Regions from separate parts of the Stenotrophomonas sp. LMG 10879 genome, predicted to be linked through region 2. Evidence: riboswitches for the same ligand, from Rfam matches in the RefSeq annotation. Region 2 holds a riboswitch; the other holds the start of a gene.
The links. Region 2 has a riboswitch for glycine ahead of CR919_RS13895 (trimeric intracellular cation channel family protein). Riboswitches for the same ligand answer to the same signal wherever they lie in the genome.
Positions count from the first base shown of each region.

Region 1: linked by a shared signal. The riboswitch ahead of gcvP (aminomethyl-transferring glycine dehydrogenase) and the one ahead of CR919_RS13895 (trimeric intracellular cation channel family protein) in region 2 are both predicted to bind glycine.

Region 1 covers NZ_PEJT01000002.1:175,740-191,562, forward strand. Annotated here, with positions in the region: gene CR919_RS03605 (methyl-accepting chemotaxis protein) at 1-201, shown strand, start outside; gene CR919_RS03610 (hypothetical protein) at 286-576, opposite strand; gene CR919_RS03615 (hypothetical protein) at 591-1,130, opposite strand; gene CR919_RS03620 (alpha/beta hydrolase) at 1,270-2,016, shown strand; gene CR919_RS03625 (hypothetical protein) at 2,013-2,504, opposite strand; gene CR919_RS03630 (catalase) at 2,526-4,622, opposite strand; gene CR919_RS03635 (AraC family transcriptional regulator) at 4,741-5,463, shown strand; gene CR919_RS03640 (amino acid permease) at 5,545-6,915, shown strand; gene CR919_RS03645 (VOC family protein) at 7,098-7,508, shown strand; gene gcvP (aminomethyl-transferring glycine dehydrogenase) at 7,642-10,509, opposite strand; glycine riboswitch at 10,571-10,673, opposite strand; gene CR919_RS03655 (multidrug effflux MFS transporter) at 10,973-12,199, shown strand; gene CR919_RS03660 (siderophore-interacting protein) at 12,340-13,236, shown strand; gene CR919_RS03665 (hypothetical protein) at 13,314-13,706, shown strand; gene CR919_RS03670 (M2 family metallopeptidase) at 13,835-15,805, opposite strand.
Region 2 covers NZ_PEJT01000008.1:112,380-128,202, reverse strand. Annotated here, with positions in the region: gene sppA (signal peptide peptidase SppA) at 1-929, opposite strand, end outside; gene CR919_RS13940 (MATE family efflux transporter) at 1,044-2,408, opposite strand; gene CR919_RS13935 (DUF3106 domain-containing protein) at 2,589-3,161, opposite strand; gene CR919_RS13930 (hypothetical protein) at 3,154-4,155, opposite strand; gene CR919_RS13925 (primosomal protein N') at 4,570-6,759, shown strand; gene CR919_RS13920 (glutathione S-transferase) at 6,871-7,491, opposite strand; gene CR919_RS13915 (NYN domain-containing protein) at 7,657-8,451, opposite strand; gene CR919_RS13910 (NAD(P)/FAD-dependent oxidoreductase) at 8,574-9,854, shown strand; gene CR919_RS13905 (nuclear transport factor 2 family protein) at 10,116-10,541, opposite strand; gene CR919_RS13900 (GIY-YIG nuclease family protein) at 10,652-10,927, opposite strand; glycine riboswitch at 10,968-11,057, shown strand; glycine riboswitch at 11,071-11,174, shown strand; gene CR919_RS13895 (trimeric intracellular cation channel family protein) at 11,258-11,875, shown strand; gene CR919_RS13890 (MdtA/MuxA family multidrug efflux RND transporter periplasmic adaptor subunit) at 12,114-13,283, shown strand; gene CR919_RS13885 (multidrug efflux RND transporter permease subunit) at 13,280-15,823, shown strand, end outside.

The DNA of each region.
Region 1 (15,823 bases), on a different contig from region 2:
CAGGCGGCCGGCATCGAACAGGTCAACCAGGTAGTGGTGCAGATGGACCAGGTGACCCAGCAGAACGCGGCCCTGGTGGAAGAAGCCACCGCTGCCAGCCGTGCGCTGGAGGAGCAGGCACATGCGCTGACCACGTCGGTGTCGGTGTTCCAGCTGGAGCAGGGTGTTCGCAAGCTCGCCGTGTCCGCGCGCGCGGCGTAAGCAGTCCGTAGCTGGATGTTGGATGACGCCCTGCATGCGATGGCCCGCATGCAGGGTGTCAATGCACGCAACGAGTGGGCACAGCTAACGCCCGCGCGCAGAGCGTTCGATCAACCAGCCAGCCGCGTACAGCAACAGCAGCGTTGGCGGAACCAGCACCGCATACGCGGTCGACCAAGGCTTGCCGTACAACAGGCCGCCTGCGCCGATGGCATCAAGCGCGGCAGACTGCAGAGTGATGGGCAGCGCCATCAGGATGTAGGTACCTTTCGGGTCCGCATCCGACTGTGCGCCATGAACCAGCCACGCGGTAAACAGCAGGTAGGCCACGCACAGCGCCAGGCCGGCCCAGCTAAGGAGTCGTCGCTTCTTCATCCGCAGGCCTCCTTTCAACGGACCTCGAAGCGCGACTGCAGCGGCAGGCTCACACCCCGCAACAGATCCCTGACCACCACCTGTGCGGTCCACGTGCCCTTCGGATCACCTGCCTCGGCGACGAATTTCAGCTGCACGTTGGTCATGTACAACAAGGTGGGTGGACCCGGCAGACGGGCGGTGAAGCAGGGAACATCGCGCTCATCCGCGCTGGCGCTGCCGTCCGGGCGCAGCATGCGCACGTCGCAGTGGACCTTGGCTGCGCCATCCTCGCCCAGTTGCGGGTTGGACAGGAACGTCAGTACGAACAACTCTCCGCCCAGCTGCACGTCGCTGGCCTCGGTGAAGTTCGGCGTGGTGTCCGCTGGAGTTTCCCACTTGGCCCGCCAATCGGCGTCGGAGGTGACCAGCAGTGATGCCGCAAATCCATCCCTGGACTTCATGGCATCGGTCTGCGGCACCGCCTTGCCGTCGCCATTTATCCAGCCATCGCCGGCAAAGGTGGTCAGTGGCAGCATCAGGGCCATCATGGCCAGTGCGTAGGTCCATCGCATCAACAGCTCTCCCGGGTAGCCGCATCCTGCGGCGAAGCCGCCAGTATCGCGCAACCTTGACCGGCACAGCAGGGGAGCGCCAAAGAAGAGGTTTCTTCGCCCGCCGATCCGGGTGATGCTTGCCAGCAAAGGAGATGGCATGGGAATTGGACGCGAGGAAAAGCAGGGCGGTGATGCCGCGTCGACCACGCCGCTGCACGTAGTGATGCTGCCTGGCCTGGATGGCACCGGCAGGATGTCGACCTCATTCCTGTCCGCACTGCAGGCTCATGGGCTGACGACGCAGGCGATCGCGCTGCCTGCGCAAGGAGGGCAGGGTTACGCCACGCTTGCCGAATGGCTGTGGCCGCAGCTGCCACACCAACCATTCGTACTGCTTGCCGAGTCTTTCTTAGGCCCCTTGGCGATTCAACTCGCCGCACGACAGCCCGCCGGCCTGCGCGGACTGGTGCTGGCCGCGACTTTCGCGCGTCGGCCCGTGCCAATGCCGGCAGCCGGCGCGGCACTGCTGTCGCCGGCCTGGCCGATGCCTCCTGTGGCATTGCTGTCACGCCTGTTGCTGGGGCGATGGCGCAACTGCCAGCACCTGTCGATGCTGCACGATGTGTTGGCTCAGCTCCCGGCGGCCACGTTGCGGCAGCGCGCCGCAGCGACCCTGCGGGTGGACGTACGCGGGTTGCTGCCGCAGATCACGGTGCCGACGCTGTGCCTGCAGGCGCGTCAGGACCGGTTGCTGTGGCCGCCGAGCGTGGCCGAGCTGCAGGTTCTTTTGCCGGATGCGCGGCACATTGCCCTGGAAGGGCCGCATCTGCTGCTGCAGGCCTGCGCCGACCCGGCCGCCGCGGTGGTGGCCGGTTGGGGGAGGGCGCTGCCCGCTACCGGCTAACTACCGGCGCGGGTACGTGCGGCCTTCTTCGCCGCGGTCTTGCGTACCGCCTTGTTTGCCGCACGTGTCTTCGCGGCCTTCTTTGCTGCGGTGCTGCGTGAGGCGGTCTTCTGCGTTGCCGTCCTGGCGGTCGCCTTCTTTGCAGCTGACTGCTTCGCAGGAGCCTTCTTCAGCGCCTTCTTTGCAGCAGACTTCCTGGTGGCAGCGTTCTTTGCAGGCGTCTTCTTCGCAGCGGTCGTCTTCGCCACCTTCTTTGCAGGCGCCTTGCTGGCCGAAGTCTTCTTCGCAGTTGCCTTTTTGACTACCTTCTTCGTTTCCTTGCGCGCGCTGCCGCTGCGCTTGCCACCGCCATCCTGCTTGTTCACGGTAGCCCAGGCGATACGCTCTGCGGTGCCTTCGCTGGCACCGCGCTCGCGCTCGCTCTCTTCGATGTGCTCGGCCTGGCGCTTCTGCTTGTCGGTATAGGCGGATTTGTCACCTCGGGGCATGAGCGTTCTCCTGTCGGATGATCAGGCCAGCAGGCGCAGCTTCGGCTCGCGCGCCCACTGTCGGGTAGCGGCAGCGGCAAGGAACGCCTTGCTGTCTTCCGCCTCGACGGTGCCGGCATCGTTGCCGACGCGCGCTGCTTTCAGCAGCGCCTGTGCGCCTTCGTCACTGGCGATGGCTTTCAGGTGCGCCCAGGCGTCGCTGACGAAGCCAACGGCCGCCGCTTCCTTGGCCAGCGCTTTGCCGGCGTCGGCACTCAGCACCACGGCCACGGCATCAAACACCACCGACGGGGTACCGGCCAGCTGTCCATCGGCGGCCTGCACCTTGCCGTCGCTGAGCGTGGCGCCACCGACTTTCGGTGCGACCAGCTTGACGCTGGCGCCGGCCTTTTCAGCGGCTTTGCGCAGGTTGGCGATCACTCGTGCATCGGAACCTTCATCGAACAGGATGCCGATGCAGCGCCCCTGCAGCACTGGCTTGTTGCGGCCGATCACCCGTACTTCGGGGGCGACGGGCAGGTCCTGAGCGGGGGTTGCCGTCGGTGCCGGGTCGGGCAGGGTACGCAGGGCCAGCCCATCGGCCACGCGTTTGGCCAGTCCTTCGTCGATGTTGCGCAGATGGCTGACGGTGCGCACGCGCACCTTCTCCGTTTCCACCTTCGACAGCTCGAACACCAGCGCCGAGGCCAGGTGCGCCTGTTCCGGTTTTTCCAGGCTGCGGAAGAACATCCGTGCCTGGCTGTAGTGGTCGGCAAAGCTTTCTGCACGGGTGCGGCCCTTGCGCCCGTCATCGGCGCTGGCGTGGCTGCGGAAACCGGCGGGGGTCTCGCGCGGGCTGTCCTCCTGCAGCGAACTGGGATCGTAGGCTACGCGTCCCTTCGGCACCTGCATCTGCATGTGGCCATCGCGCTGGTGGTTGGCGAACGGGCACTTCGGTGCGTTGATCGGGATCTGGTTGAAGTTCGGCCCGCCCAGGCGGATCAGCTGGGTATCCAGATAGGAGAACAGCCGTCCCTGCAGCAACGGATCGTTGCTGAAGTCGATGCCGGGCGGCACGTTGGCCGGGCAGAACGCAACCTGCTCGGTCTCGGCGAAGAAGTTGTCCGGCCATCGGTCCAGCACCATGCGTCCGATCACCTGCAGCGGCACCAGCGACTCGGGGATGATCTTGGTCGGGTCCAAGTGGTCGAACGGGAAGCCGTCGGCCTGTTCCTCGCTGAACAACTGCACCGCCAGCTCCCACTCGGGGAAGTCGCCACGCTGGATCGCTTCGAACAGGTCGCGGCGGTGGAAATCGTTGTCGGCGGCCTGCAGTTTCAGCGCCTCGTCCCAGATCGTGGACTGCAGCCCCAGCTTCGGCCGCCAGTGGAATTTGACGAAGGTGGAGTTTCCTTCGTCATCCAGCAGGCGGAAGCTGTGGATGCCGAAGCCTTCGATGGTGCGCAGCGAGCGCGGAATCGTGCGGTCGCTCATCGCCCACATGATCATGTGCATCGATTCGGGCATCAGCGAGACGAAATCCCAGAACGTGTCGTGCGCGCTGGCGGCCTGCGGGAACGCGCGGTCCGGTTCCATCTTCACCGCATGGATCAGGTCGGGGAACTTGATCGCATCCTGGATGAAGAACACCGGGATGTTGTTGCCGACCAGGTCCCAGTTGCCTTCCTTCGTGTAGAACTTCACCGCGAAGCCGCGCACGTCGCGCGGGGTGTCGACCGAACCGGCGCCGCCGGCGACGGTGGAGAAGCGGGTGAACACCGGCGTCTTCACCCCGACTTCGGTGAGGATCTTGGCCCGCGTCACCTTGCCCAGCGACTTGGTCAGTTCGAAGAAGCCATGGGCGGCCGAACCGCGCGCGTGGACGATGCGCTCGGGAATGCGCTCGTGGTCGAAGTGGGTGATCTTCTCGCGCAGCAGGAAGTCCTCCAGCAGGGTCGGGCCACGCGGCCCCTGGCGCAGGGAATTCTGGTTGTCGGCAACCGGGATGCCCTGGTTGCTGGTCAGTACCGGATGTTCTCCTCCCGCCAGTTGATGCAGTTCATCGCCCTGGCCGCGGCTGTCACGGTCGGCGGCGGGGGTGGCGGGAGCGCGCTTGCCGGTCGGCTTGCTGGCGGCCATGGAGGATCTCCTGGAGCGGGTAGGGGGCAGACCCCAGACACTGGCGCCGTCGGCGTTAATGCAGGGTCCCGTGGGAGTGAACGCGCAGACAAATCGGCGGCTCGGGTATGCTTGCCGCATGCGAGTCGAACCCGCCGACATCGAAGCCCTGTTCGACGCCATTCCGGACGTGCTGTTCTTCATGAAGGACCGCCAGGGCCGCTACACCTACGTCAACCAGACCATGCTGCGACGGCTGGGCCTGCGTGCGCGCAAGGACGTGATCGGCCGCACCGCAGCCGAGATCTACCCCACCGGCCTGAGTGCGGACTATGTCGACCAGGACGCCCGCGTGCTGTCCGGCGAGGTGATCGAGAACCTGATGGAGCTGCACCTGTTCGCCAACCGCGAACCGGGCTGGTGCCTGACCTGCAAGCGCCCGCTGGTGGTCGACGGGCAGGTGGAAGGGCTGATCGGCATCTCCCGCGACCTCGGCCAGAAGGACAGCCTGGGCACCCAGTACGAGCAGCTGCGGCTGGCCCTGGCGCACCTCAATACGCACTACGCCGAGAACGTGCGGATGCAGACTCTGCTGGACATCACCGGTTTTTCGTTGTCCAAGCTGGAGCGCAGCTTCCGCAAGGTGTTCCAGATGACCCCGCAGCAGGTGCTGACCCGGCTGCGGATCCAGATGGCCATGCACCTGCTGCATGGCAACGAGAGCATCGCCTGCATCGGCCAGGCCTGCGGTTTCAGCGACCAGAGCGCGTTCACCCGCAAGTTCAAGGCTGAAACCGGTTTCTCACCACGCGCCTATCGGGCCCGTATTGGTGGCAATGTCGGCGAGCCGGTACCGGCCTGAGTTTCCTGCTGCGCTGTGCCTATCCCCGCAGCGGCTGGACACGGTAAGGTGTCGCCCTTGTCGCCGCCGCCAGCCCTGCCGATGCCCGCCACCCCCGATCAGACCGCTTCGCCCTCCCGCCTCGGCCATTCGCTCAAGCCACGCCAGCTGATCATGATGGGGCTGGGCAGCGCCATCGGCGCCGGCCTGTTCCTCGGCTCCGGCGTAGGCGTGCAGGCGGCCGGCCCGGCGGTGCTGGTGTCCTACCTGGTGGCCGGTGCGCTGGTGATCATCGTGATGAACGCACTGGGCGAAATGGCCGCCGCCAAGCCGACCAGCGGTGCGTTCTCGGTGTATGCGGCCGATGCCATGGGCGCCACCGCCGGCGCCACCGTGGGCTGGCTGTGGTGGGTGCAGCTGGTCATCGTCATCGCCGCCGAGGCGGTGGGCGCGGCCGGATTGCTGGCCACGGTCTGGCCGGTGGTGCCGGTACCGATGGCGGCACTGGCCTTCATGTTGTTCTTCACCGCGATCAACCTGCTCGGGGTGAAGAACTTCGGTGAGTTCGAATTCTGGTTCGCCATCCTCAAAGTGGCGGCGATCCTGGCCTTCATCGCCGTTGGCGTGGCGCTGCTGATGGGCTGGCTGCCGCAGGTGGCCTCGCCGGGCCTGAGCAACTTCACCGAGCACGGTGGCTTCGCGCCGAAGGGCCTGGCCGGTATCGGTGCGGCGCTGCTGGTGGTGGTGTTCGCCTTCGGCGGCACCGAGATCGTGGCCGTCGCGGCGGCGGAGACCGAAGACCCCGAGCGCAGCATCGCCCGTGCCATCCGCACCGTTGCCTGGCGCATCCTGGTGTTCTACATCGGTTCGCTGAGCGTGATCATCGCCGTGGTGCCATGGACCAGTGAAGCGCTGAAGTCGCCGTTCGCCGCGGTTCTCGATGTCGCCAATATCCCGGGGGCAGCCACGGCCATCACTCTGATCGCGGTGATCGCCCTGCTGTCGGCGCTCAACGCCAATCTCTACGGCGCCTCGCGCATGATGTATTCGCTGGCGCAACGCCGCGAAGCACCGGCCGTGCTGGGCTGGACCGACCCGCGCCAGGTGCCGGTGATCGCGGTGCTGGCCAGCGTCCTGTTCGGCTTCGCTGCCACCATCATGGAACTGCTGTTCCCGGACAAGGTGTTGCCGGTGCTGCTGAACATCGTCGGTTCCACCTGCCTGCTGGTGTGGACGCTGTCGCTGGTCTCGCAGCTGGTGCTGCGCCGTCGCGCCGACCGCCTGGGCACGCGCCTGCCGTTCCGCATGGCGGGCTTCCCGTGGCTGACCGTCTGCGCGCTGGGCATCCTTGCGTTGATTTTCGGCCTGCTGCTGAGTGAAGCGCATACGCGCCTGCAGTTCCTGTCGATGGTGGCGCTGACGGCGACCATCGCGGCCAGCAGCGCCATCGCCCGGCGCATGCGCGAGGCTTGATCCTGTAGAGCCGACCCTATGGTCGGCTGCGGTCGCCGAATTTTCTGTAGAGCCGACCCTATGGTCGGCTGCTGTCTGCGTGGTCGCTGGCCGAGCATGGGCTCGGCTCTACAGCAGGCATACATCGGCCGTGCCATCCTGATCGCGTGGGCCATCACCGGCCCGACGAACGGGAGCACCGCATGCTGCGCAGCCGTCCCTTCCTGATGTTCACCGGCCAGGCCGAAGCCGCGCTGGCCCTGTACGCCGAAGCCTTCGCCGAATTCCGCCTGCTGGCCCTGCAGCGCCATCCGGACGGGGCGGGTGCGGGCATACCCGGTCAGGTCCGCCAGGCCATTTTCCTGCTCGGCGGCACCCACTACCTGTGCTTCGACAGCCTGGATGTGCACGACTTCACGTTCACGCCCTCGATGTCGCTGTTCGTGGAATGTGCGGGTGCCGAATCGTTCGAACGTGCCGCGCGCGTGCTGGGCGACGGCGGGCATTGGCTGATGCCGGTGGGCGACTACGAGTTCAGCAGCCGCTACGGCTGGGTGCAGGACCGTTTCGGCGTGTCGTGGCAATTGAGCCTGGGTCAGATGCCCGACCCATGATGGCAAAGCATCCACGCATGGCGTGGATCTACTACCTGCCATGGCGCACTCTCCAGTAGATCCACGCCATGCGTGGATGGAAACGAAAACGGCCCGCTTGCGCGGGCCGTTCTGTTACCGATGCCGCGAAGGCTTACGCCTCGACTTCATCGTCCTTGTAGGCATCGACCGGGATGCAGGCGCACATCACGTTCTTGTCGCCGTACACGTTGTCGACGCGGGCCACCGGCGGCCAGTACTTCTGCAGCTTCAGGCTCGGCAGCGGGAAGGCGGCCAGTTCACGCGGGTAGGCGTGGGTCCATTCGCTGGCGGTCACTGCCGTGGCCGTGTGCGGGGCGTTCTTCAGCGGGTTGTCCTCGCGGTCCAGGCGGCCGTCTTCGATCGCGGTGATCTCTTCGCGGATCTGGATCATCGCGTCGATGAAGCGGTCCAGCTCGTGCAGCGATTCGCTTTCGGTCGGCTCGACCATCAGCGTGCCGGCCACCGGGAAGCTCAGGGTCGGGGCATGGAAGCCGAAGTCGATCAGGCGCTTGGCCACGTCTTCGGCACCGATGCCGCTGGTCTTCTCCAGCGGACGCACGTCGAGGATGCACTCGTGCGCGACCAGGCCGTTGCGGCCGGTGTACAGGGTCTTGAAGTGCGGGGCCAGGCGCTTGGCGATGTAGTTGGCGTTGAGCTGGGCGACCTGGGTGGCCTTGCGCAGGCCTTCGGTGCCCATCATCGCGATGTACATCCAGCTGATCGGCAGGATCGAGGCGCTGCCGAAGCTGGCGGCGCTGACCATGCCGACCGGGCCGTTGTCACCCAGCTTGCCCGGCAGGAACGGGGCAAGGTGCGACTTGACCGCACACGGGCCAACGCCCGGGCCGCCGCCGCCGTGCGGGATGCAGAAGGTCTTGTGCAGGTTCAGGTGCGAAACGTCTGAACCCCACTTGCCCGGCTTGGCCACGCCGACCAAGGCGTTCATGTTGGCACCGTCGGTGTACACCTGGCCGCCGTGCTTGTGGATGATCTCGCAGATCTCCACGACTTCTTCCTCGAACACGCCATGCGTGGACGGGTAGGTCATCATGATCGCGGCCAGGCGGTCGCTGTATTTCTCGGCGTTGAGGCGGATGTCCTCGACGTCGACATTGCCGTTGGCATCGGTCTTGGTGACCACGACCTTCATCCCGCACATCTGTGCCGAGGCCGGGTTGGTGCCGTGCGCCGAATCCGGAATCAGGCAGATGTCACGGTGATCTTCGCCGCGCGAGCGGTGGTAGGCGCGGATCGCCAGCAGGCCGGCGTACTCGCCCTGCGCGCCGGAGTTCGGCTGCAGGCTGACGGCGTCGTAGCCGGTGCACTCGACCAGCATTGCTTCCAGCGAATCGATCAGTTCCTTGTAGCCCAGCGCCTGCTCGGCCGGCACCAGCGGGTGGATCTGCGAGAACTCCGGCCAGGTCACCGGGATCATCTCGGCGGTGGCGTTGAGCTTCATGGTGCACGAGCCCAGCGGGATCATCGTGCGGTCCATCGCCAGGTCCTTGTCGGCCAGCGAACGCAGGTAGCGCAGCAGCTCGTGCTCGCTGTGGTGGGTGTTGAACACCGGGTGGGTCAGGAACGCGGACTGGCGCAGCAGGCCGGCCGGCAGCGCGTCGGCGGTGCTGGCATCCAGCGCGTCCACATCAACGTTGGCACCGAACAGCGCGCCCACGGCGATGATGTCGGCGCGGGTGGTGGTCTCGTCCAGGCTGATGCCCACCGAGCTGCTGTCGATCGCACGCAGGTTGTAGCCGGCCGCACGGGCCTTGGCATGGATCGCGTCGGCGTCGACACCGGTCACGTGCAGCGTGTCGAAGAAGTCGGCGCCGACCTGCACACCGGCGGTGCGCAGCGCGCTGGCCAGGATCGCGGCCAGGCGATGGGTGCGGCGGGCGATGCGGGTCAGGCCTTCCGGACCGTGATAGACGGCGTACATCGAGGCCATCACCGCCAGCAGCACCTGTGCGGTACAGATGTTGGAGGTGGCCTTCTCGCGGCGGATGTGCTGTTCGCGGGTCTGCAGGGTCAGGCGGTAGGCCGGGTTGCCCTGCGCGTCGATGGAGACGCCGATCAGGCGGCCCGGCATCGAACGCTTGTAGGCGTCACGGCAGGCCATGAACGCCGCATGCGGGCCACCGAAACCGAACGGCACGCCGAAACGCTGGCTGTTGCCGACTACGATGTCCGCACCCCATTCGCCCGGGGCGGCCAGCAGGGTCAGGGCCAGCAGGTCGGTGGCCACGGCCACCAGGCCGCCGCGCGCGTGCACGGCATCGACCAGCGCCTTGTAGTCGCCGACCTGGCCGAAGGTATCCGGGTACTGCAGCAGCAGGCCGAAGGCTTCCGCTTCCAGCGCTTCGGCCGGGGTGCCCACGCGCAGCACGATGCCCATGGGCTCGGCGCGGGTACGCAGCAGTTCCAGCGTCTGCGGGTGCACGGCATCGTGCACGAAGAAGGTGTCCGACTTCGACTTGGCCGAGCGCTTGGCCAGGGTCATCGCTTCAGCAGCGGCAGTGGCTTCGTCCAGCAGCGAGGCGTTGGCGATTTCCATGCCGGTCAGGTCGGCGCACAGGGTCTGGAAGTTGATCAGCGCTTCCATGCGGCCCTGCGAGATTTCCGCCTGGTACGGGGTGTAGGCGGTGTACCAGGCCGGGTTTTCCAGGATGTTGCGCAGGATCACGTTCGGCGTGTGGGTACCGTAATAGCCCTGGCCGATGAAGCTGCGCAGCACGGTGTTCTTGTCGGCGATCGCGCGGATCTTCGCCAGCGCCTGCACTTCGGTGATCGACTCCGGCAACGCCAGCGGTGCCGGCGACTTGATCTTGGCCGGGACGATGGCATCGGTCATCGCATCCAGCGATGCGTGGCCGATGACGCCGAGCATCTGCGCGATCTCGGCATCGTTGGGGCCGATGTGGCGCTCGACGAACGCCGAATGGTGCTCGAGCTCACGCAGGGAAGGGGTGTTCTGGGACATGGCGAAGGATCCGTCAGGAAAGGGCACACGCACGGGCACAAGCCGCCGGTCGGCGGTCTGCGGGCGCCCCTCTGTCCTTTTGCCTGAGAGTTTAAAAGCGCGGAAAACCGCAGCTTCGTGCCCCTTCGGCGCCGGATCGAACCGGTCTCTCCAGAGTTCTGTTACGGGTGGTATCGGGCCTGAGCGATTACGGGCGTTGCGCCTTCGGCAGCGGTGACCTGCTTCTCCCACCGTGTTGCCCGCCGATTATAGCCTCTTGCCGGCGCCCGACGGTGGCCCGCAGCGGCCTCACAGGCCTGAATGGCCGATGGCCCGGGCGTGCGTTCTGTGCACCCGTGCATGGCGTCGCACGCATTCCCCACCTATGATGGTCGGATTCTCGTATTCATCTGGCGCCGTCCCTGCCGCAGGGGATCGGCGCCCGCCGTGCGTGTCACGCATGGCCCTGCCGGACGCTTGCCCGATGACCGCCGCTGTTGCTCCTTCCACCCGCCGCATGGCCCTGTTGCTCGCTGGCCTGGCCATGTTCGGTCCGTTCTCGATCGACACCATCTTTCCTGCGTTTCCGCAGCTGGCCCAGCGCCTGGCGGTGGACGAGGTGGCGGTGCAGCAGACCATCAGCGTCTACCTGCTGTTCTACGGCCTGATGAGCCTGGCCCACGGCCCGCTGTCCGATGCGTGGGGGCGCAAGCGGGTGATCCTCGGCGGCCTGGTGATCTTCGTCGGCGCCTCGGTGGGCTGCGCGTTGTCCACCGACCTGACCACGCTGCTGGCGTTCCGCGCGCTGCAGGGCCTGTCTGCCGGTGTCGGCATGATCGTCGGCCGCGCGGTGATCCGCGACCTTTACCACGGCCACGACGCGCAGCGGCTGATGAGCCAGGTGTCGATGCTGTTCGGCATCGCCCCGGCCATCGCGCCGATCATCGGCGGCTGGATCCTGCTCAGTGGTGCCGGCTGGCCGCTGATCTTCTGGTTCCTGGTGGTATTCGCGCTGGTGCTGCTGGCGGCCACCGCGCGCTTCCTGCCGGAAACCCATCCGGCGCAGGCACGGGTCGCACTGTCGCCACGCACGTTGATGCGCGACTACGTGCGCATCGGTTTCAACCCGCGTTTCCTGCGCCTGGCGCTGGCTGGCAGCATCGGCTTCGGCGGCATCTTCCTGTACATCTCCTCGGCCCCGGCGATCGTGATGCAGCACCTGCATCTGGGTGAAGGCGGCTTTGCCTGGCTGTTCATTCCCACCATCGGCGGCATGACCACCGGTTCGTTCCTGTCCGGGCGCATGGCCGGGCACAGCACACCGACGCGGCAGGTGGCCCTCGGCTTCACCTTGTGTGCGGTCTCTGCCGTGTTGAACATCGGCTACGTCAGCCTGGCGCCGCAGTTCGCGTTGCCGTGGGCGGTGATGCCGATCTTCCTGGGCGGTATGGGCATGGCGCTGATCTTCCCGATCCTGGCGCTGGCGGTGCTGGACATGTATCCGCAGCAGCGCGGCCTGGCCTCGTCGCTGCAGGCGTTCGTGCAGCTGATGATCAGCACCGTGGTGGCCGGCGTGGTATCGCCACTGCTGCACGACAGCCCGCTGCATCTGGCACTGGGACAGGCGGCCTTCTTCGCGGCCGGCTTCGTGTTCTGGTACTGGGAGCACCAGCGCGAGCGCGCAGCAGAGGCAGCCGGCACGGCGCTTTGAGCGTCGCGCAGGGGTAGGGCACAGCATCACGCAGCGCCCCCTTGCGACGCTGCGCGCAGGGACTAGGCTGGGGTTTCCAGCAAGCCGGTTCGTGGATGCACGACAGCCAGCCATCCCGATGTCGTCGCATGAGGTATCCCATGGCTGCGCAGCAGACCTACCGCCTGTTCGAGGTGGCGCTGAAGGAGCGCCGCGTTCTTTCTCCTTCCCTGGACCGCATGGTGTTCACCGGCGCCGACGTGGCGCGCATGAAGACCGAAGGCCCGGACCAACGCATCAAGGTGTTCTTCCCCTTGCCCGGCCAGGACGCGCCGGACGTGCCCAGCGGCGAAGACTGGTACGCCCGTTACCGGGCACTGCCCGATGACGCGCGGCCGCCGATGCGCACCTTTACCCTCCGCCAACTGCGCGCCGGCGAGTGCGAGGTCGACGTCGACTTCGTGCTGCATGGCGAGACCGGACCGGCCTCGCGCTGGGCCACGCACGCACGGCCGGGCGACCGCGTGGTGCTGCTGGCCCCCGACGCTGACTGCGCGGACAGCAGCGAAGGCTGGGAATGGAAGCCGCCAGCCGGGGTCGGCCAGGTGTTGCTGGTGGCCGATGAGACCGCATTGCCGGCGGTGGCCGGCATCCTCGAGGAACTGGCCGGGCTGGTCGATCCGCCGCGCACGCTGGCCCTGCTGGAGATCGCCCAGGCGGGCGATGCGGTGCCATTGAAGGCACCGGTCACGGCCGAACTGGTGTGGTTGCCGCGCGGGCAACAGGCCCATGGGCAGCGGTTGCTGCAGGCCGTGCAGGCGCGGCTGGCGGCAGCCCCGGCCGTGGCCGAGGGCGCCGAACTGGACGACATCGACGTCGATGCGCAGATCCTGTGGGAGCAGGCTGACGCCAGCGCAGACGGCGCGATGTATGCCTGGGTGGCGGGCGAGGCCGGCGCGGTGATGGCGATCCGCCGGTATCTGGTGAAGGACTGCGGCCTGGATCGCCGCGCGATCACCTTCATGGGCTACTGGCGGCAGGGGCGGGTGCTGGACTGAGCCGACGCCGTACCGGTGTGAACCAGCATGCAGGGGGCGTGGGTTATCCTTGCGCCCCCGCAATGCAAGCCCCACCGATGTCGACCTCTTCCAAATCCCGCCGCGACCAGCGCCGTCGCCAGGAACAGCAGGCTGCCAACAAGGCCGCCGCCACCGCCTCGCCCGTCGAGCCGCACGCCGAACTGCGCGACACCCAGCGCACGCTGCTGGCCGGGGTCGTCCGTCGCGATGGCGAATGGGTGCTGGGCATGGATGGCCGCATTGCCGGCCAGAGCGAAAGTGCGGCGCAGGTGCTGGCGCTGATCATGCAGGCCGGTGAACTGCACGAACGGCAGGGCACGCCGGTGCGCTTGATCTATTCGGATGCGCTGCGCGATGCGGCGCAGGCCGAAGCCAACGAGAAGGGTCAGACCTTCGAGGAATTCAAGGCCGCGCTGGCTGCGCAGCTGGCGGCGAAGAAGAGCAACTGATCGCGCCGAATCTGTAGAGCCGAGCCATGCTCGGCTGCTTTTCCACCGTGCTGCGCACGGTAAGCCGAGCATGGCTCGGCTCTACAACACCTGGAAAGGGGCGGATCCTCGCGGACCCGCCCCTTCTTTCATTTCGCCGTCGCTGCCGGTGCCGCGCTGGCCTGCCAGCCGCACATCTGGCCTTCGTTCTGTTGCTTCAACCAGGCATTGACCGGGCTGAAGTACTCGATCATCGGGCCGGCATCGAGCTTGTCCGAGCCGGTCAGTTCCTTCAGCGTGGCCTGCCACGGCTGGCTGGCGCCCTTGCTCAGCATCGCCCAGTACTTCTGCCCCGCTTCCTTGTTGCCGTAGAAGGTGCACTCGTGCAGCGGGCCCTTGAAGCCGGCGGCATCGCACAGGCCCTTGTAGAACTGGAACTGCAGGATGCGCGCCAGGAAGTAGCGGGTGTACGGGGTGTTGCCCGGCACGTGGTACTTGGCACCCGGGTCGAAGAACTCCTCGCCACGGGTGCTGGCCGGTGCCACGCCCTGGTACTTGGCCTTCAGGTCCCACCAGGCCTTGTTGTAGTTGTCCGCGGTGATCGAACCATCGAACACGCCCCAGCGCCAGCGGTCGATCATCAGCCCGAACGGCAGGAACGACACGCCCGACAGCGCCATGCGCATCTGGTTGTTGATGACCGCCTCGCGGCTTTCGGTCGGCGCGTCGACCAGCCCGATCGAGCTGAGGTACTTCGGCGTCATCGCCAGCACGATGGTGTCGCCGATCGCTTCATGGAAGCCATCGTTGGCACCGCCCTGGAACAGCGGCGGCAACGGGTTGTAGGCCAGGTCGTAATAGATGTGGCCCAGCTCGTGGTAGATGGTGGTGAAGTTCTCTTCGTTGGGCTTGATGCACATCTTGGTGCGCACGTCGCCTTCCATGTTCATGTCCCAGGCACTGGCGTGGCAGACCACGTCGCGGTCATCGGGCTTGATGAACTGGGTCTTGTCCCAGTACGACTGCGGCAACGACGGCATGCCCAGCGACACGTAGAAATCCTGCGCACGCTCGGTCATCTGCTTGGCGGTGCGCAGTTCGGCTTCGCGCTGCGCCTTGTACTGGGCGGCCACGTTCGCATCCTTGCCGGCCTTGGCCAGCGCCGCGCTCAGGTTGGTCTGGTACTGCTTTTCCAGTGCCGCGGTGATGTCCAGGCTGCCGGCACCCGGGTACGGTTCCAGCTGGTCCCACAGGTTGGACCAGTCCTGCTGCCACATGTTGCCCATCAGGTGCGCGGCGATCAGGCCGTTGCCCACCTCGGCCTTGTCCTTGCCATAGGTCTTGTCCAGCTTGCCGCGCGCATAGCAGTGCAGCTGCTCGTACATCGGCTTGACCTGTTCCCACAGGCGATCGGTTTCCGGGCCGATCTGCTCCGGCGGCATGTCATAGCCACTGCGCCACATCTGCCCGGCATCGGTGAAGCCCATGCCCTTGGCACCTTCGTTCACCAGGCCGACGAACTTCTGGTAATCACCGCGCATGCTCTTGGTGGTGCTGTGCCAGCCCTGCCAGGCATCGAGCTGCTGGTCGTAATCGCGGCTGCGCGCCAGCACCTGCTCCAGCTCGCCCAGCTGGCGGCAGGAGTTCGGATCGTTGGCGTCGGTGCAGTACTTGCCTGCGCCGTAGCTGCCTTCCATGCGGGTGGCGATCTGGGTCAGCTCGGCCAGCTTGGCCGGATCGCGCGGCGCCGGCATCGAGGACATCAGCTTCAGCAGATGGATCGCGCGCTTGCTGTCCTCGCTCATCGGCTTGCCATCGAACTTGGCGGCCTGCTCGATCCAGCTGTTGAGCTGGGTCAGCGAACGCTCGTTGGCCTTGGCCGCGATGCGCTCTGAATCACTGTTGATGTAGGTGGAGGACAGCCACTGGGCCGAGGTCATCTCCGGGTAGGCCGCCTTGAATTCGGCATTGATGCGGGCCACGAACTGGTCAGCGGTTTCGCCGGCCGGTGCGCTGCTGCTGGCGGTGTCGGTGCCTGGGGCTGCTTCCTTCTTGCAGGCGGCCAGGGCCAGCGTAGCGGCGGCGATTGCCGCGGCCAGCAGGAGATGACGGTGTTTCACAGGCGATCCTTGGGTGGT
Region 2 (15,823 bases):
GCCACGCCGCGCTCGATCATCAGATCCTCGAATTCCTCGCGGGTCTTCAGCGCGGTCACCAGCTTCTGCTGCAGGGCGAACTTGGCCAGGTCGCCGCCAGCGGCAGCCACACCTTCAGGCAGGGTATCGATGCCGGCCGCCAGCTGCGCCGGATCCAGGCGGCGGGCCTTGGCGATGTCGCCGAGGTAGCGCTGCCACACATCGTTCATCCAGAACAGATCGGCTTCCTTGGAGGCCGGCGACGCCGCGTCGAGCACGTACGGCTCGGCGGCCGACTTGTACTCGCCCACCTTGAACAGGTGCACGTCCACGCCCAGCTTGTCCTGCAGGCCGGTGCGGAAGTACTGGCGGTAGCGGCCCAGGCCTTCCAGCACCACCGACCCCATCGGGTCCAGATAGACCTCGTCGGCCTGTGCGGCCAGCAGGTACTGCGACTGCCCCATGCTCTCGCTGAAGGCGACCAGCTGCTTGCCCGAAGCGCGCAGGTCCTGCAGCGCAGCGGACACTTCACGCAGCGAGGCGAAACCGGACGGCTGCAACTTGTCCAGCTCCAGCACCACCCGCTCGATCTTCTTGTCATCGCGCGCGCTCTCGATCACCCGGATCAGATCGCGCAGCTGCACTTCCTCGGCACCGTTGTCACCAACGGCCTTGGCCAGCGCGCGACTGACCGGATCGGCGCTGTACTGCTCGACCAGGCGTCCTTCCGGCGCGATCACCAGGGTGGTGCGGTCCTGCAGCGATTTGCTGGCACCTGCGCCCATGCCCGCAGCGACGATGAACATCACCAGCACCAGCAGCAACAGGCCGAAGAACACCAGGTTGAGGATCAACCGGCGGGTGAAATTCATCACGTCCCACAGCCCGATGAAGAAGCTGGCGACTGGATTGCGGTTCGCCGGGGGCAGCGGCGGCACGGGTTGGTTCATGGAGCACTCCGGATGGCTTCTTGCCGTGGTGACAGCATAGCCGGTGCCGCGTGAGGCAGCATCGGACACAAGTCAGGGGATCGCCGGTCACGGTTGCCCTGGACCGGCGTGATGTCAGGCCAGCGTGGACTGGCCGATGCGCTTGCTGCTGCGACTCAGGCGCCAGCCCATCAGGATTGCCGCCGCCGTCAGGCCGACGATCAGGCCGATCCACATGCCCTGCGGGCCCATGCCCAGGCCGAGGCCGAGCCCGGCGCCCAGCGGCATGCCCAGGCCCCAATAGGCGAACATGGCGATGAACATCGGCACGCGGGTGTCCTTCAGTCCGCGCAGCGCACCGGCCGACAGCACCTGGATGCCATCGGGGAACTGGAAGGTGGCCGCGTACAGCAGCAGGGTCGAGGCCAGACCAGCCACGGCCAGGTCGTTGGTGTAGACGCCGACGATGGCGTCGTGGCCGAACAGCAGCGCCGCCGCCGACAGCGTCTGCGTACCCATGATGATCGCGTAGCCGGCCCACGCCGCGCGGCGCACGCCGAAGCCATCGCCACGGCCAACCGCATGACCGACACGCACGGTGGTCGCCTCGGCCACGCCCATCGGGATCATGAAGCACAGCTGCGCCACGTTGATCGCGATCTGGTGCGCGGCCGCTTCATTGGCGCCCAGGCGACCGATCAGCAATGCAGTGACGATGAACAGACCACCTTCCATCAGCACGGTGATGCCGATCGGCAGGCCGGTGCGCAGCAGGTCCCAGATCGCTGACCAGCGCGGTCCCTCGAAATGCGAGAACAGCTGCAGGTGGGCAAAGCGCTTGGTGAACCACAGGTAGGTACCAAAGGCGATCGCCTGCAGCCACATCATCACCGCCGAGGCGATGCCCAGGCCTTCGGCGCCCATTTCCGGGAAGCCCAGCTTGCCGTTGGCCAGCACGTAGCCCATCGGCGCCAGTACCAGCAGGCCACCAAAACCGAGCAGCATGGTCGGCAGCGTCCAATGCATGCCTTCACTGAGATAGCGCATGCAGAAGTACAGCGTCAGCGCCGGCCCCCCCCAGCGCACCGCATGCAGGAACGCCGTTGCGCCGGGCACGATGTCCGGCGCGATGCCGAAGGCCGGCAGCAGCGGCGGCACCACGGTGAGGAAGGTGAACATGATCAGGCCCAGGCCCAGCGCCAGCCACAGCGCCTGCCGGAACAGCGGGCCGATCTCGCGCTCACGGCCGGCGCCATGCAGCTGCGACACCGAGGCGGTGAGTGAGATCAGCGTACCGATCGGGATCAGCATCGGCAGCCACAGCAGCGCAGTGCCGATGGTCACTGCGGCCAGGGTGGAGGTCGCATGGTGGCCGGCAATCACGTTGTCGACGAAGGAGATCAGACCGGTGGAGACGTGCCCGAGCACAAGCGGCAGGGCAAGCAGACCGGTAGCGCCGACTTCCTTGCTGAAGCGCGGCGTGGAGGTTGCAGTAGACATAAGGTGCTTGACGCGAACTACGGTTGCGCGCGAAGGGCACAGGCACCGGGTTGCGGCCGGCCATCTTACGCGCGCTGGGCGGTCATTCCCATGACTGCCCCATAAAGAGGACGGAGGGAATCAAGTCGTATCAGGCACAGTCGGGCCAGAAATGACGTAGTTCCCTCCCTCCCCTTTTGCTTACTGCCCGGCCTGGCGCTTGAGCCAGGTGTCGCGTTCGGCGGCGGGGACGGTGAGGAATGTGCTGCGTACGCTGTCGCGTTCCTGCGGCGGTGTGCGCTGGGCGACCAGGGCCAGCTGCGCCAACTGCGCCGGGCTCAGCTGGCGCAGCACGGCAAGGACCGCGTCGCGCTGTTGCGGCGGCACGAAGCCGAACAGGCCATGCAGCTTGGGAAATTCAGCACCCAGTTGCGGGCCGAGCCGCCAGCCTTCGCGGAAGGCCTGGTCCTGTGCCTGGAACTGCGTGCGCAGGCGCTGCTGCTGATCGACCGGCAACGCGGCGAAGCGGGCGGCGGCCTGGCGGATGCGTTCACGTTCCCCCTCTGGCAGCGCCCGCCACGCGGCGTAGTCGCTGCGACGCTGGCGTTGCTGGGCGGGATCGAGCTGCGCGAATGCCGCCGCCGCAGTGGGCGCGGGCGCAGCCGCCGACGGTGTTGCCGACGGTGCCGGCAGCGGTACGTTCACTGATTGCGGAGCGGCAGCCAGCGACAGCGGCATGGCCAGCAGCAGGCCGGCGAAGAGGTGCTTATTCATCGGCAGCCGAGGTTTCCAGCGCTGCGCCGACCGGCTCCGGGCGGGTCGGCTTTGGTTGTGATTCGTCCACCGGCAACGGGCCACCGGCAGCACTCCAGGCATGCATGTCGGCCTCGGCCAGCAGCGGGTAATCGCGGTCGGCCAGCATGGCGGCATCTTCGCTGGCCTGCGTATCGCTGCCCGCAGTGGGGCGGACATCGCTGGCGGGCAGCGGCTCGACGGTGACCGGTCCGGCCTCGCCCACCACGCCCTCGGGGAGCGGGCCATCGGCGGTCAGCGCACGGCCCTGCCAGTGGCGCCAGCCCAGCGCGGCCAACAGCAGCACCGCGACGGTGATCAACAGGATCACCGGGCCACGCCAGCGTGGCTTGGCATTGGCGCGGCGACGCTTGCCGCTGGCAGGCGCGCGTTCGTCGCGCGGCGGTGCACGCCAGCTGGAAGCAGGCGCCTGGTTGTTGGCCGCTGGCGCGGACGGTTGCTGCAACTGCTGCAGGCGCTTGGCCGGCAGGTCGCGGATACGCAGCTGCACCTGTTCGGCCAGGGTCCGCCATGCAGCGGCGTCGGGCTGGCCAGTGGCGTCGCGTGGGCAGGCCGTGGCCAGCAGGCCTTGGTAGCCCTCCTCGTCGACATCCAGAACGCGGGTGGCGATGCCCTCGTCCAGGCTGCCGCCCACCCGCAGCAGCAGGGCCAGCCGCGGCAGGGGGGCCATGTCGCCCAGCGCGGCCAGCGACGGCGGCCACTGACCGGTGGCCGGCTCTCGCAGCGCCTGGCGCTGGCCCAGCAGGGTCCAGAAGCGGCCGGGCCACTGCGCCATCGGCAGGTCGCTGGCGACCGCGGCGAAGGCACGCATCACCGCCACCAGCGTCTGCTCGGCACGGGCGGGGTCACCGCACTGCAGCTCGGCCACGACCAGGGCACGGCGTTCGACGCCACGCAGAAATGCCGACAGCGCGCCGGCCGCGGTCGAGGAAACAGGGGCGGGCACAGCCGTCATCGGTCACTCCAAAGGTCTGCCGGCATGATAGCGGCAGCCCATCGCTGCCCGGCAGGACTTGCGATTGCAGACGCTTTCTGCTGCAGGTTGTGCACAGCACCACGCGGGAACCGGGCCATTCCTCGATGAATGGCTGAATTCACCCTGTTTCAGCAATGTTTCACCCTTAAGTTGTTGATTTTAATTGCATTTAAAGTGTGGCTATTTTTTGACCAACCCAAGCGTGAGGCCGTCGCCATCGGCCTCATGCGGCGCCACGAGCCGCTAACGCACAGACTTATCCACAGAAGATGTGGATAAGACTGAATCTCCAATAGACACCGATATTTAGGTGACATTTATGATTCGCTGGAGGGCATGCCAGTCGCATCTGCCTCTGCCATGCGCCCTCGCACGGGCCGTTACACTGAGCCGATGCTCGCCCCTGATTCCGGCCCTGTCCCGACCCTGCAGGTCGCCCTGCCCGTCCCCCTGCCGCGCCTGTTCGATTACCTGCCGCCGCAGGGCGAAGGCCCGACGGTGGCGATCGGCTGCCGGCTGAAGGTGCCGTTCGGCAACCGCGAACTGATCGGCGTGGTGGCCGGCCACGGGCAGGCCGAGGACAGCCAGGGGCTGCGCCAGGCGCTGGCCTGGTGTGACATGGCGCCGCTGCTGCAGGGTGAGCTGTGGCAGAGCCTGCAGTGGCTGGCCCGCTATACCCACGCCCCGCTGGGCGAGGTGCTGAGCACCGCCCTGCCCGGCCCGCTGCGGCACGGCGAGCCGCTGCCCGACACCCATCACTGGGGCTGGCAGCTGACACCGGAGGGCCATGCCCAGCGCGAAAAGCTGCGCGCCGGCAGCCGACCACGGCAATTGGCCGAGCTGTTGGCCGAGGCGGTGGTGGACGAAGACGTCCTGTCCGCGCGCATGCCGGACTGGCGGGTGGCCGCACGCAGCCTGGGCAAGCGCGAGCTGGCCGAGCGCATCGCCCTGAGCGTGGCGCCGCAGCACGCTCAGCCCCTGCCCGGCCCCACCCTCAATGCGGAGCAGGCCGAGGCCGTGGCCGCGATCACCGCCGCCGAAAGCTTCCAGGCCTTCCTGCTGGACGGGGTGACCGGCAGCGGCAAGACCGAGGTCTACCTGCAGGCGATCATCCATTGCCTGGCGCAGGGCAGGCAGGCGCTGGTGCTGGTGCCCGAGATCGGCCTGACCCCGCAGACCCTGGCACGCTTCCGCGGCCGTCTCGGCATTGCCGTGCACGCGCTGCACTCGGGGCTGACCGACAACGAGCGCGCGCGGGTCTGGGCCGCGGCCTCGCGCGGCGAAGCACGGGTGATCGTGGGTACGCGTTCGGCGGTGTTCATCCCGCTGCCGCAGCCAGGCCTGCTGATCGTCGACGAAGAGCACGACGGCAGCTACAAGCAGCAGGACGGCATCCGCTACCACGCACGCGATTTCGCATTGGTGCGGGCCAAGGCGCAGGGCGTTCCGGTACTGCTGGGCAGCGCCACGCCCTCATTGGAAACCCTGCACAACGCCTACGCCGGCCGCTATGCGCACCTGCGCCTGAAGCAGCGCGCCGGTGATGCCCGACCGCCGCGCGTGCGCATCCTCGATGTGCGCAAGCGCCCGCTGCGCGATGGCCTTTCCGCCGACGTGCTGGCCGGCATCGGCGAACACCTGCAGCGGGGCCAGCAGGTGCTGGTGTTCAAGAACCGGCGCGGCTATGCGCCGGTGCTACTGTGCCACGACTGCGGCTGGACCGCGCCCTGCAACCGCTGCGATGCACCGATGACCGTGCATGGCGGTGGTCGTCGCCTGCAATGCCATCACTGTGGTGCGCGGCAGCCGGCACCATTGGCCTGCCCCGCCTGTGGCAGCCTGGCGCTGCAGCCGCAGGGCATCGGCACCGAGCGGCTGGAAGAACACCTGGTCAGTGCCTTCGCCGATTTCCCGGTGGTGCGCATCGACCGCGGCACCACCGCACGGCGCGATGCGCTGGAGCAGCAGCTGGCCAAGCTGGGCAACGAGCCCGGCATCCTGGTCGGCACGCAGATCCTGGCCAAGGGCCACGACCTGCCCAAGCTGACGCTGGTGGTGGTGGTGGGCATCGACGAAGGCCTGTTCTCGGCCGATTTCCGCGCCAGCGAAAAACTGGCGCAGCAGCTGATCCAGGTAGCCGGCCGCGCCGGTCGCGCGCGCGATCCGGGCGAAGTGTGGCTGCAGACCCATCACCCGGGTCATCCGCTGCTGGAGACGCTGGTGAACGGTGGCTACCACCCGTTCGCGCAGGCCGAATTGAACCAGCGCGAGGCGGCGGGTTTTCCACCGTTCGCGCACCTGGCGCTGATGCGCGCCGAAGCGCAGCAGCTGGAGCATGCCAATGCCTTCCTGCTGGCCGCGCGCACACTGCTGGGCGAACAGAACGTGGTGGAGGCCTATGGGCCGATGCCGGCGCCGATGCCAAGGCGTGCCGGCTACCAGCGCACGCAGTTGTTGTTGTCGGCAGCGCAGCGGCCACCGCTGCATGGGGTGCTGGCACAGCTGGTGCCGCAGTTGTACGCGCTGCCGGAGGCACGCAAGGTGCGCTGGTCGCTGGATGTGGATCCGACGGACCTGTATTGATCTGGCAGACCGCTGCCGAGCATGGCTCGGCACTACTGTAGAGCCCTGGATGGCTTGGGGTCGGATCCCTTTTCGCAGAAAAGGGCTCTGACCCCGAACGTCGCCCTTCGCTTACGTCATCGGTGACATCACGCCGCGCTGGTACGCCGGGCGCTCGCGCAGGCGTCCATACCAGTCGGCCAGGTGCGGCAGGTCCGGGCGCTGGATCGGCAGCTCGAACCACGCGTAGATCAACGAGCCCAGGGCGATGTCACCCATGGCGAATTTCTCGCCCGACAGCCACGGCTGCGTGGCCAGGGTCGCGTTGGGCAGCGCCAGGAAATCACCGGCACGCACGATCGCCGCATTGATGCGCGCCTCATCGCGGTCGGCCGGCGCGGTGCGCATGATGCCCCAGATCAGTTCGGAGTACAGCGGCGCCATCCGCGAGGTACTCCAGTCCATCCACTTCTCGGCCTGCGCACGCTCCATCGCGTCTTCCGCGTACAGCGTACCCAGCGAATAGCGCGCACTGAGGTAGCGCACGATGGTGTTCGACTCCCACAGCGGCAGGCCGTGGTCTTCGATCACCGGCACCAGCCCGTTCGGGTTCATCGCCACATACTCCGGCGACTGCGTGCCACCGTGGCTGCCACCCACTTCGATGGACTCGTACGGCAGGCCGATTTCCTCGGCACACCACAGCACCTTGCGGACGTTGCTGGAATTGCGGCGACCCCAGATCTTCAACATGCGGATTTCCTTGCTGGCAATGCGAGCGGCAACGATACGCCTGATCGGCCTGGGTGTGTGCGTGCGCAACGACTGCATTGGGCATTCGCCGGGCATGGCCCGGCGCTACCACATCCGCCTTCGGTGAGCGCCGGGCCAACCCCGGCGGTGCTGCGTTGCCGCGCGTTACCGGTTCTTCTTCGGCAGCGCGCGCACGTAGGAGGATTTACCGTCCTTCTTCAGTTCGAACAGACCGATCGCGGCCAGCAGGTCGCTGAGTTTGCCGTACCCGTAATTACGCGGATCGAACGAGGCCTGGTTGCCGATCTGGCTGCCGACCGGGCCCAGGTGCGACCAGCCATCCTCGCCCTCTGCCGAGGACACCGCACGCCGCAACATCTTCACCAGACGTGTATCGCTGCGCATTTCCGCCCCGCTCTTGCGCGGGCGCGCATCGTCGCTGCCCGCCTGTTCGCTGGGCGCCTGTTCATTCGATGATGGTTCGTTCGATGCCTGCTCGACATCCTGCACGCTGGCATGGGTCTGGCCCAACGCTTCCAGATAGGTGAACTTCGAGCATGCGTTGACGAAGGGTTCCGGGGTTTTCTTTTCGCCGAAGCCATAGACCTTCACGCCGTCGGTCAGCAGGCGCATCACCATCGGGGTGAAGTCGGCATCGCTGGACACGATCGCGAAGCCATCGAGGTTGCGCGCGTACAGCAGATCCATCGCGTCGATCACCATCGCCATGTCCGACGCGTTCTTGCCCTTGCTGTAGGCGAACTGCTGGATCGGCCGGATCGCGTATTCGTGCAGCACCGCCTCCCACCCTTTCAACCGTGGGCTCTTCCAGTTGCCATAGGCACGGCGCACGTTGGCCACGCCATAGCGGGCGACTTCGGCCAGGACCTCGTCGATCTTCGAGGCCGGCGCATTGTCGGCGTCGATCAACAGGGCGATGCGCTTTTCCGGTTCGCTCATGGACTCCTCACGGGCAGTTGCCTGAACCCGAGTATCGCCGATCAGGATGCACGCTGACGTGACAAGGACCGGCCATGCGAAGATGCCAGGCACTTCCCCCATGCCCCCCCTGGAGTGAGTCGATGAGTCGTGATCGCGTCCCCCACCTGGTCGTTGTCGGCGGCGGTTTCGCCGGCCTGTGGGCCACCCGTGCGCTGGCCCGCGAACGCATACGCATCACCCTGGTCGACCGTCGCAACCACCACCTGTTCCAGCCGCTGCTGTACCAGGTGGCCACCGCGGGACTGTCTGCGCCGGATATCGCCGCACCGCTGCGCCACATCCTTGGCCACCAGCGCAACGTGGAGGTGCGGCTGGGCGAAGTGGTGGCCATCGACAAGGAAGCCCGCCAGGTGCGCATGGCCGACGGCAGCACGCTGGACTACGACAGCCTGCTGCTGGCCACCGGCGCCACCCACGCCTACTTCGGCCATGACGAATGGGCCGACGATGCGCCTGGCCTGAAGACACTGGACGATGCCATCGCCCTGCGCCGCAAGCTGCTGCTGGCGTTCGAACGCGCCGAGGCCGAGCCGGACCCGGCAAAGAAAGCCGCATGGCTGAGCTTTGCGGTGGTGGGTGGTGGCCCGACCGGCGTCGAGCTGGCTGGCACCCTGGCCGAAATCGCCCGGCATACGCTGCGCAATGAGTTCCGCCATATCGATCCGGCCAGCGCCAAGGTGCGGCTGGTCGAGGCCGGTCCGCGCGTGTTGTCGACCTTCCCTGAAGTGCTTTCGCTGAAGGCGCGCCGGCAGCTGGAAAAGCTGGGCGTGGAAGTGATGACCGGCACGCCGGTCAGCCACATCGATGGACAGGGCTTCAAACTGGGCGACCAGTTCGTGCCCGCGCGCACCGTGGTCTGGGCCGCCGGCGTCGCCGCCTCGCCGTTGGCGCGCACGCTGGACGTGCCGCTGGACCGTGCCGGACGCGTGCCGGTGCAGCCCGACCTGACCCTGCCCGGCCATCCCGAACTTTTCGTGGCCGGCGACCTGGCCGCACTGGGCCAGGCCAACGGCAAGCCAGTACCGGGCGTGGCCCCGGCCGCCAAGCAGATGGGCAAGTACGTGGCGGAAACGCTTCGCGCACGCCTGCACGACAAGCCCGCGCCGGGGCCGTTCAAGTACGCCGACTTCGGCAACCTGGCCACCATCGGCCGCATGGCCGCGATCGTGCACCTGGGCAAGCTGCAGCTGTCCGGTGTGCTGGCCTGGTGGTTCTGGCTGGCCGCGCACGTGTTCTTCCTGATCGGTTTCCGCAACCGCGTCGTGGTGCTGTTGAACTGGGCGGTGGCGTACTGGAGCTACCAGCGCAGCGCGCGCATCATCTTCGGCGATGATCGGGACGACCGGCGGCCGAAGCGGTAGGTACTGCCGTGGGTGACCTCTCGACCGACACAGTAGATCCACGCCATGCGTGGATGAATTTCTGTGCAGGCTGCATGGAGCGTAGCCACGCGTGGCGTGGCTCTACTGCTTCATCGGGCCGCTGGGCCCCCGCTCATGTCCGGCAGAAATCTTCGCGATAGGTAGTGCCACGGGCACGTCCTCGACCGACACAGTAGATCCACGCCATGCGTGGATGAGTTTCTGTGCAGGCTGCATGGAGCACAGCCACGCATGGTGGCTCTACTTCGGCTTTGGGTACCACAGCGCGTTGACGATGACCCAGCGCTGCTCGAAGCGGCCCATGTGGAAGTAGTCGACGAACCACGGCGTTTCCAGCCGCACCGAGGCCGCATTGCCGGTCACGTCCAGCACCGTGCAACGGCGGTCCCATTGATCCTTCGGGGTCTTCAGCGCGCCCTGTTTCGTCAACGCAACCAGTTCTTCCTTCGACATCCGGCGCAGGCCGAGGCGTTCGTCGGGCGTATCACCGAGCACCGCGCGCTTGGCCAGGTCCGGGTGCAGGGAACGGGCGACGCGCTGCGGGTCGGCTTCCAGCTGACCGTCGACGTAGTCGTGGCAGGTCGCTTCGATGGCGGCGATCGTGGCGGCGTCGGCAGCGGGGCTTGCTGCTGCGGAAAGCGCGAACAACAGGGCAACGGCGGACATCCGGGTCTCCAGCGCTGAGAGCTGGGCGATCATGGCATGGCCGGATGTGCCCCATCCACGCATGGCGTGGATCTACCGGCGAAGTTGTAGAGCCGAGCATGGGCTCGGCTCTACAGAACAGCCTCGGCCGGCGCCTGCAGCCAGGCCAGCTTGCGCTCGCGCGGCTGCTGCTTGAGCTCCCATTCGGCGCGTGAGGCCGCTGCCCTGTCCGGGTACTCGCGTACCGCCAGCACCCGCAGCGGCGGGCGTGACCGGGTGTAACGCGCCCCCTTGCCGGCCTGGTGGGCGGCGAAACGGGCCTGCACGTCGGTGCTGATGCCGGCGTAATAGCTGCCGTCGCGGCATTCGAGCAGGTACAGGAACCACGGGCGGGAAGGCGAAACCATGCCCGGATTATGCCGTGCTGCACTGCAGCGGATATACTGGCGGCCGAATGCAGGAGAGAGGCGCCGCGCTGGCGCCCGCCGAAGGCGCAGGCTCCCATGATCGCTCAGGCCGGTGGGCTGGAATCCCACCAACCATGCATTCGACTCGCCGAGCTGGAGAGAGGTCACCGGGCATGCCCGGGACGATCCGCCGAAGGGGCACGCGGCTCACGCCGCTGAACTCTCAGGCAAAAGGACAGCGGGAGCGGCACCGGTCATCGTCATCCCGTCATTGCGCAGGCAATGGCGGTGGTCGCGCATGGCCGGCCCCACCGCGTCCGGAGCCTGTCCATGCTGCTGTCCATCATCTACCTGATCGCCATTTCCGCCGAAGCCATGACCGGTGCCCTGTCTGCGGGCCGCCGCCGCATGGACCTGTTCGGCGTGGTCATGATCGCCTGTGTCACCGCCCTCGGTGGCGGCTCGCTGCGCGACATCCTGCTCGGCCACTATCCCTTGGGCTGGGTGAAGCATCCCGAGTACCTGGGCTTCACCGTGTGCGCGGCGCTGATCGCCACCTGGGTAGCGCGCTGGATGCATCACTTCCGCCGCACCTTCCTGGTGCTGGACGGGCTGGGCCTGATCGCCTTCACCCTGATCGGCTGCTCGATCGCGCGCGAGGCCGGCCATGCGCTGCCGATCGTGCTGATCGCCGGCATGCTCACCGGCGCCTTCGGCGGCGTGCTGCGCGACATCCTCTGCAACGAGGTGCCGCTGATCTTCCAGAAAGAGCTGTACGCGATCATCTCGCTACTGACAGGTGCGGTGTATCTGCTGTTGCTGCACTGGGGCGTGGCCGATGCCACGGCGATCCTGTGCTGCCTGGGGGGTGGCTTCGCCGTGCGCCTGCTGGCGATCCACTACCGCTGGGAAATGCCGAAGTTCGTGTACCACGACGAAGTGCATTGAGCCCTTGAGGGTAGTGCCGGTCGTTGGCCGGCATTTCCGGCTGGGCTGCATGACCAAGGTCACGCGGCGACGGCCCGCGTAAACCGCTACCATTGGCGCCCCGTCGCACGCGCGACGGCATCCAGCCACGCCGCGTCCGCGGCCCCGCCAGACAATCCCCCTCCCCCGCTGCCCGAGGCCCTTCGTGGTGCCGACGGGCCCGCATGACCCTGCGTGCACGCAGGGCGCAGGATGCCCCATGTCTGTCGCCGAAAACTCCCGCTTTCGCCGTGCCCGCCCGCTGCTGGTCGTTGCCGGCCTTGCCCTTGTCGCTGGCCTGGCGTGGTGGCTGTGGCCGCAGGCCGAGGCGGACGGTGGCGAACAAGCTGGTGCCGGCAAGGTAGTGCCGGTACGCATCGCCCGTGCCAGTGCCGAACCACTGGTGCTGCGGATGAAGGCGGTTGGTACGGTCACCCCGCTGCACAGCGTGGTGGTGCGCAGCCGCGTGGATGGCGAGCTGATGCACCTGCATTTCCAGGAGGGTCAGCAGGTCAAGGCCGGTGAACTGCTGGCGCAGATCGATCCCCGCCCCTACCAGGTGAAGCTTGCGCACGCACAGGGTACGCAGCAGCAGAACCTGGCCGAGCTGGAGAACGCCGAGCGCCAGTTGCAGCGCTACCGCGAACTGCAGCGCCAGAACTACGTGTCCGCGCAGGAACTGAGCGACCAGCAGAGCAAGGTGCGGCAACTGCAGGGGCGTCGCCTCAGCGACCAGGCATCGGTGGACGAAGCGCGACTGCAGCTGCAGTACACCCGCATCGTCGCCCCGGTCAGCGGCCGAGTCGGCCTGCGCCGGCTGGACGTAGGCAACCTGGTGCACGCCAGTGACACCGAAGGCCTGGTCACGCTGGCGCAGACGGCGCCGATCAGCGTGCTGTTCACCGTGCCCGAACCAGAGCTTCCCGCCCTGCTCGATGCCGTACAGGCGCAGCCGGCGCTGGCGGTGGAGAGCTGGGACCGCGAAGAACGCCGGCAGCTCGCCAGCGGCACCCTGTCCAGCGTCGACAACCGCATCGATACCGCCACCGGCACGCTGAAGCTGCGCGCGCAGTTCGACAACGCCGATCAGGCGCTGTTCCCCAACCAGTTCGTCAATGTGCGCCTGCAGCTGGGTGAGCATCCCGCGCTGCTGGTTCCCGATGCCGCCGTGCAGTTCGGCAGCCAGGGCAACTACGTGCACATCATCGACAAGAACAACAAGGCACAACGACGCACGGTGGTGCTCGGCCCGGCCGATGACGGTCGCGTTGCGGTGCGTTCCGGCCTGGTAGCCGGTGACAAGGTGGTGATCGAAGGCATCGACGGACTGGAAGACGGCACCACGGTGGAGATCATCACCGAGGAGGCATCGCCCAAGGCCGGCGCATGAACCTCTCGCGCGCCTTCATCCTGCGCCCGGTCGCCACCACGTTGCTGATGGTGGCGCTGCTGCTGTCCGGGGTACTGGCCTATCGCCTGCTGCCGGTGGCGGCGCTACCGCAGGTCGACTACCCGATCATCCAGATCACCACGCTGTATCCCGGTGCCAGCCCGGAGCTGACCACGCGCACCATCACTGCGCCGCTGGAGCGCCAGCTCGGGCAGATTCCCGGCCTGAAACAGCTGTCGTCCACCAGCTCCGGCGGCGCCTCGGTGATCACCCTGCAGTTCGGCCTGGAGGTGTCGCTGGGTGTGGCCGAACAGGACGTGCAGGCGGCGATCAACGCGGCCGGCAGCTTCCTGCCCGGTGATCTGCCGGTGCCGCCGGTGTACCGCAAGGTCAATCCGGCCGACACGCCGATCCTGACCCTGGCGGTGACTTCGCAGGGCCTGTCGCTGCCGCAGGTGCACGATCTGGTCGACACCCGCATCGCGCAGCGCTTGGCACAGCTGCCCGGTGTCGGTCTGGTCAGCCTGGCCGGTGGCCAGCGCCCGGCCGTGCGCATCCAGGTCAATCCGGGCGCGCTGGCCGCCAACAACCTGGGCATGGACCACATCCGCACCGCGATCGCCGCCGCCAACGTCAACCTGCCCAAGGGCAGCTTCGATGGCCCGATCCGCGCGGTGATGCTCGATGCCAACGACCAGATGCGCAGCGTGGCCGAGTACCGCGCGCTGGTGCTGGCCTGGCGCGAGGGCGCACCGCTGCGGCTGGGCGACGTGGCCACCATCACCGACGGCGCCGAGAACCGCCAGCTGGCGGCATGGAGCGGCACCACCCCGGCGGTACTGGTGAACATCCAGCGCCAACCAGGCGCCAACGTCATTGCCGTGGTCGAACAGTTGCGTGCGTTGCTGCCGCAGCTGCAGGCCACTCTGCCGGCCGGCGTGCAGATGAGCGTGCTCAGCGACCGCACCGAATCGATCCGTGCGTCCGTGCGCGGCGTACAGAAGGAACTGGTGCTGGCCATCGCGCTGGTGGTTCTGGTGACCTGGGTGTTCCTGCGCAACCTGCCGGCCACGCTGATTCCCAGCGTGGCGGTACCACTGTCGCTGATCGGTACGTTCGCGGTGATGCTGCTGACCGGCTATTCGCTCAACAACCTCACGCTGATGGCGCTGACCATTGCCACCGGTTTCGTGGTGGACGATGCGATCGTGATGCTGGAAAACATTGCCCGCCACCTGGAAGACGGCGAAAGCCCGCGCGAGGCGGCATTGAAGGGAGCCAGCGAGATTGGCTTCACCCTGGTCTCGCTGACGGTCTCGTTGATCGCCGTGCTGATCCCGTTGCTGTTCATGGCCGACCTGGTGGGCGCGCTGTTCCATGAGTTCGCGGTGACGCTGGCGGTAGCCATCGGCATTTCGCTGCTGGTGTCGCTGACCTTGACGCCGATGTTGTGCGCGCGCTTCCTGAAGCCGCATGCCACGGGGTCAGAGCCCCAAGGGGATCTGACCCCGGCCGTGGGGTCGGATCCCCTTGGGGCTCCGACCCCATCCCCACCAAAGCGCGATGTCTTCGACCACATCATCGCCCTCTACGACCGCCAGCTGCGCTGGGTGCTGCAGCGTCAGCCGCTGATGCTGCTGGCGACGGTGGCCACGCTTGCGCTCACCGTGGCGCTGTACTTCGCCGTGCCCAAGGGCTTCTTCCCGGTGCAGGATGCCGGCCTGGTCCAGGGCATCAGCGAAGCCCCGCAGGCGATCTCGTTCCAGGCCATGCGCGAGCGCCAGCTTGCCCTGGCCACGGCCATCGAACAGGACCCGGCCGTGGCCAGCCTGTCCTCCTACATCGGCGTGGACGGCAACAATGCGGCCCTCAATACCGGCCGCCTGCTGATCGAACTGAAGCCACACGGAGAGCGCGAGAGTGCCGACGTGGTGATGGCACGGCTGCAGCAGCGCGTGGCCAGAATTCCCGGCATCACCCTGTATCTGCAACCGGTGCAGGAGCTGGGCATCGAAGACCGCATCAGCCGCAACCAGTACCAGTTCACCCTGACCACGCCGGACCTGCAGACGCTGGAAACCTGGACACCGAAGCTGCTGCACGCGCTGCGCCAGTCGCCGGCGCTGCGCGATGTGGCCAGCGACCTGCAGATGCAGGGCCGACAGGCCAGGGTGAGCATCGACCGCGATGCCGCCGCACGTCTGGGCGTGAGCGTGGAAGCGGTGGCCGACGCACTGTACGACGCCTACGGGCAACGGCAGATCTCCACCATCTTCACCCAGGCCAGCCAGTACCGGGTGGTGCTGGAGGCCGATCCGGCGCGGCAACCGGGGCCGGAGGCGATCAGCGGCCTGCGCGTGCGCAGTAGCAACGGCCAGACCGTGCCGTTGGGGGCGGTGGCGCGCGTCGAGCAGGGGCCGACGGCGCTGCTGCGCAACCATGTCGGCCAGTTCCCGGCGGCCACGCTGTCGTTCAACCTGGCACCCGGCGCATCGCTGGGCGAAGCAGTGGATGCGGTGCATGCCGCGCGGGCGCAGGTG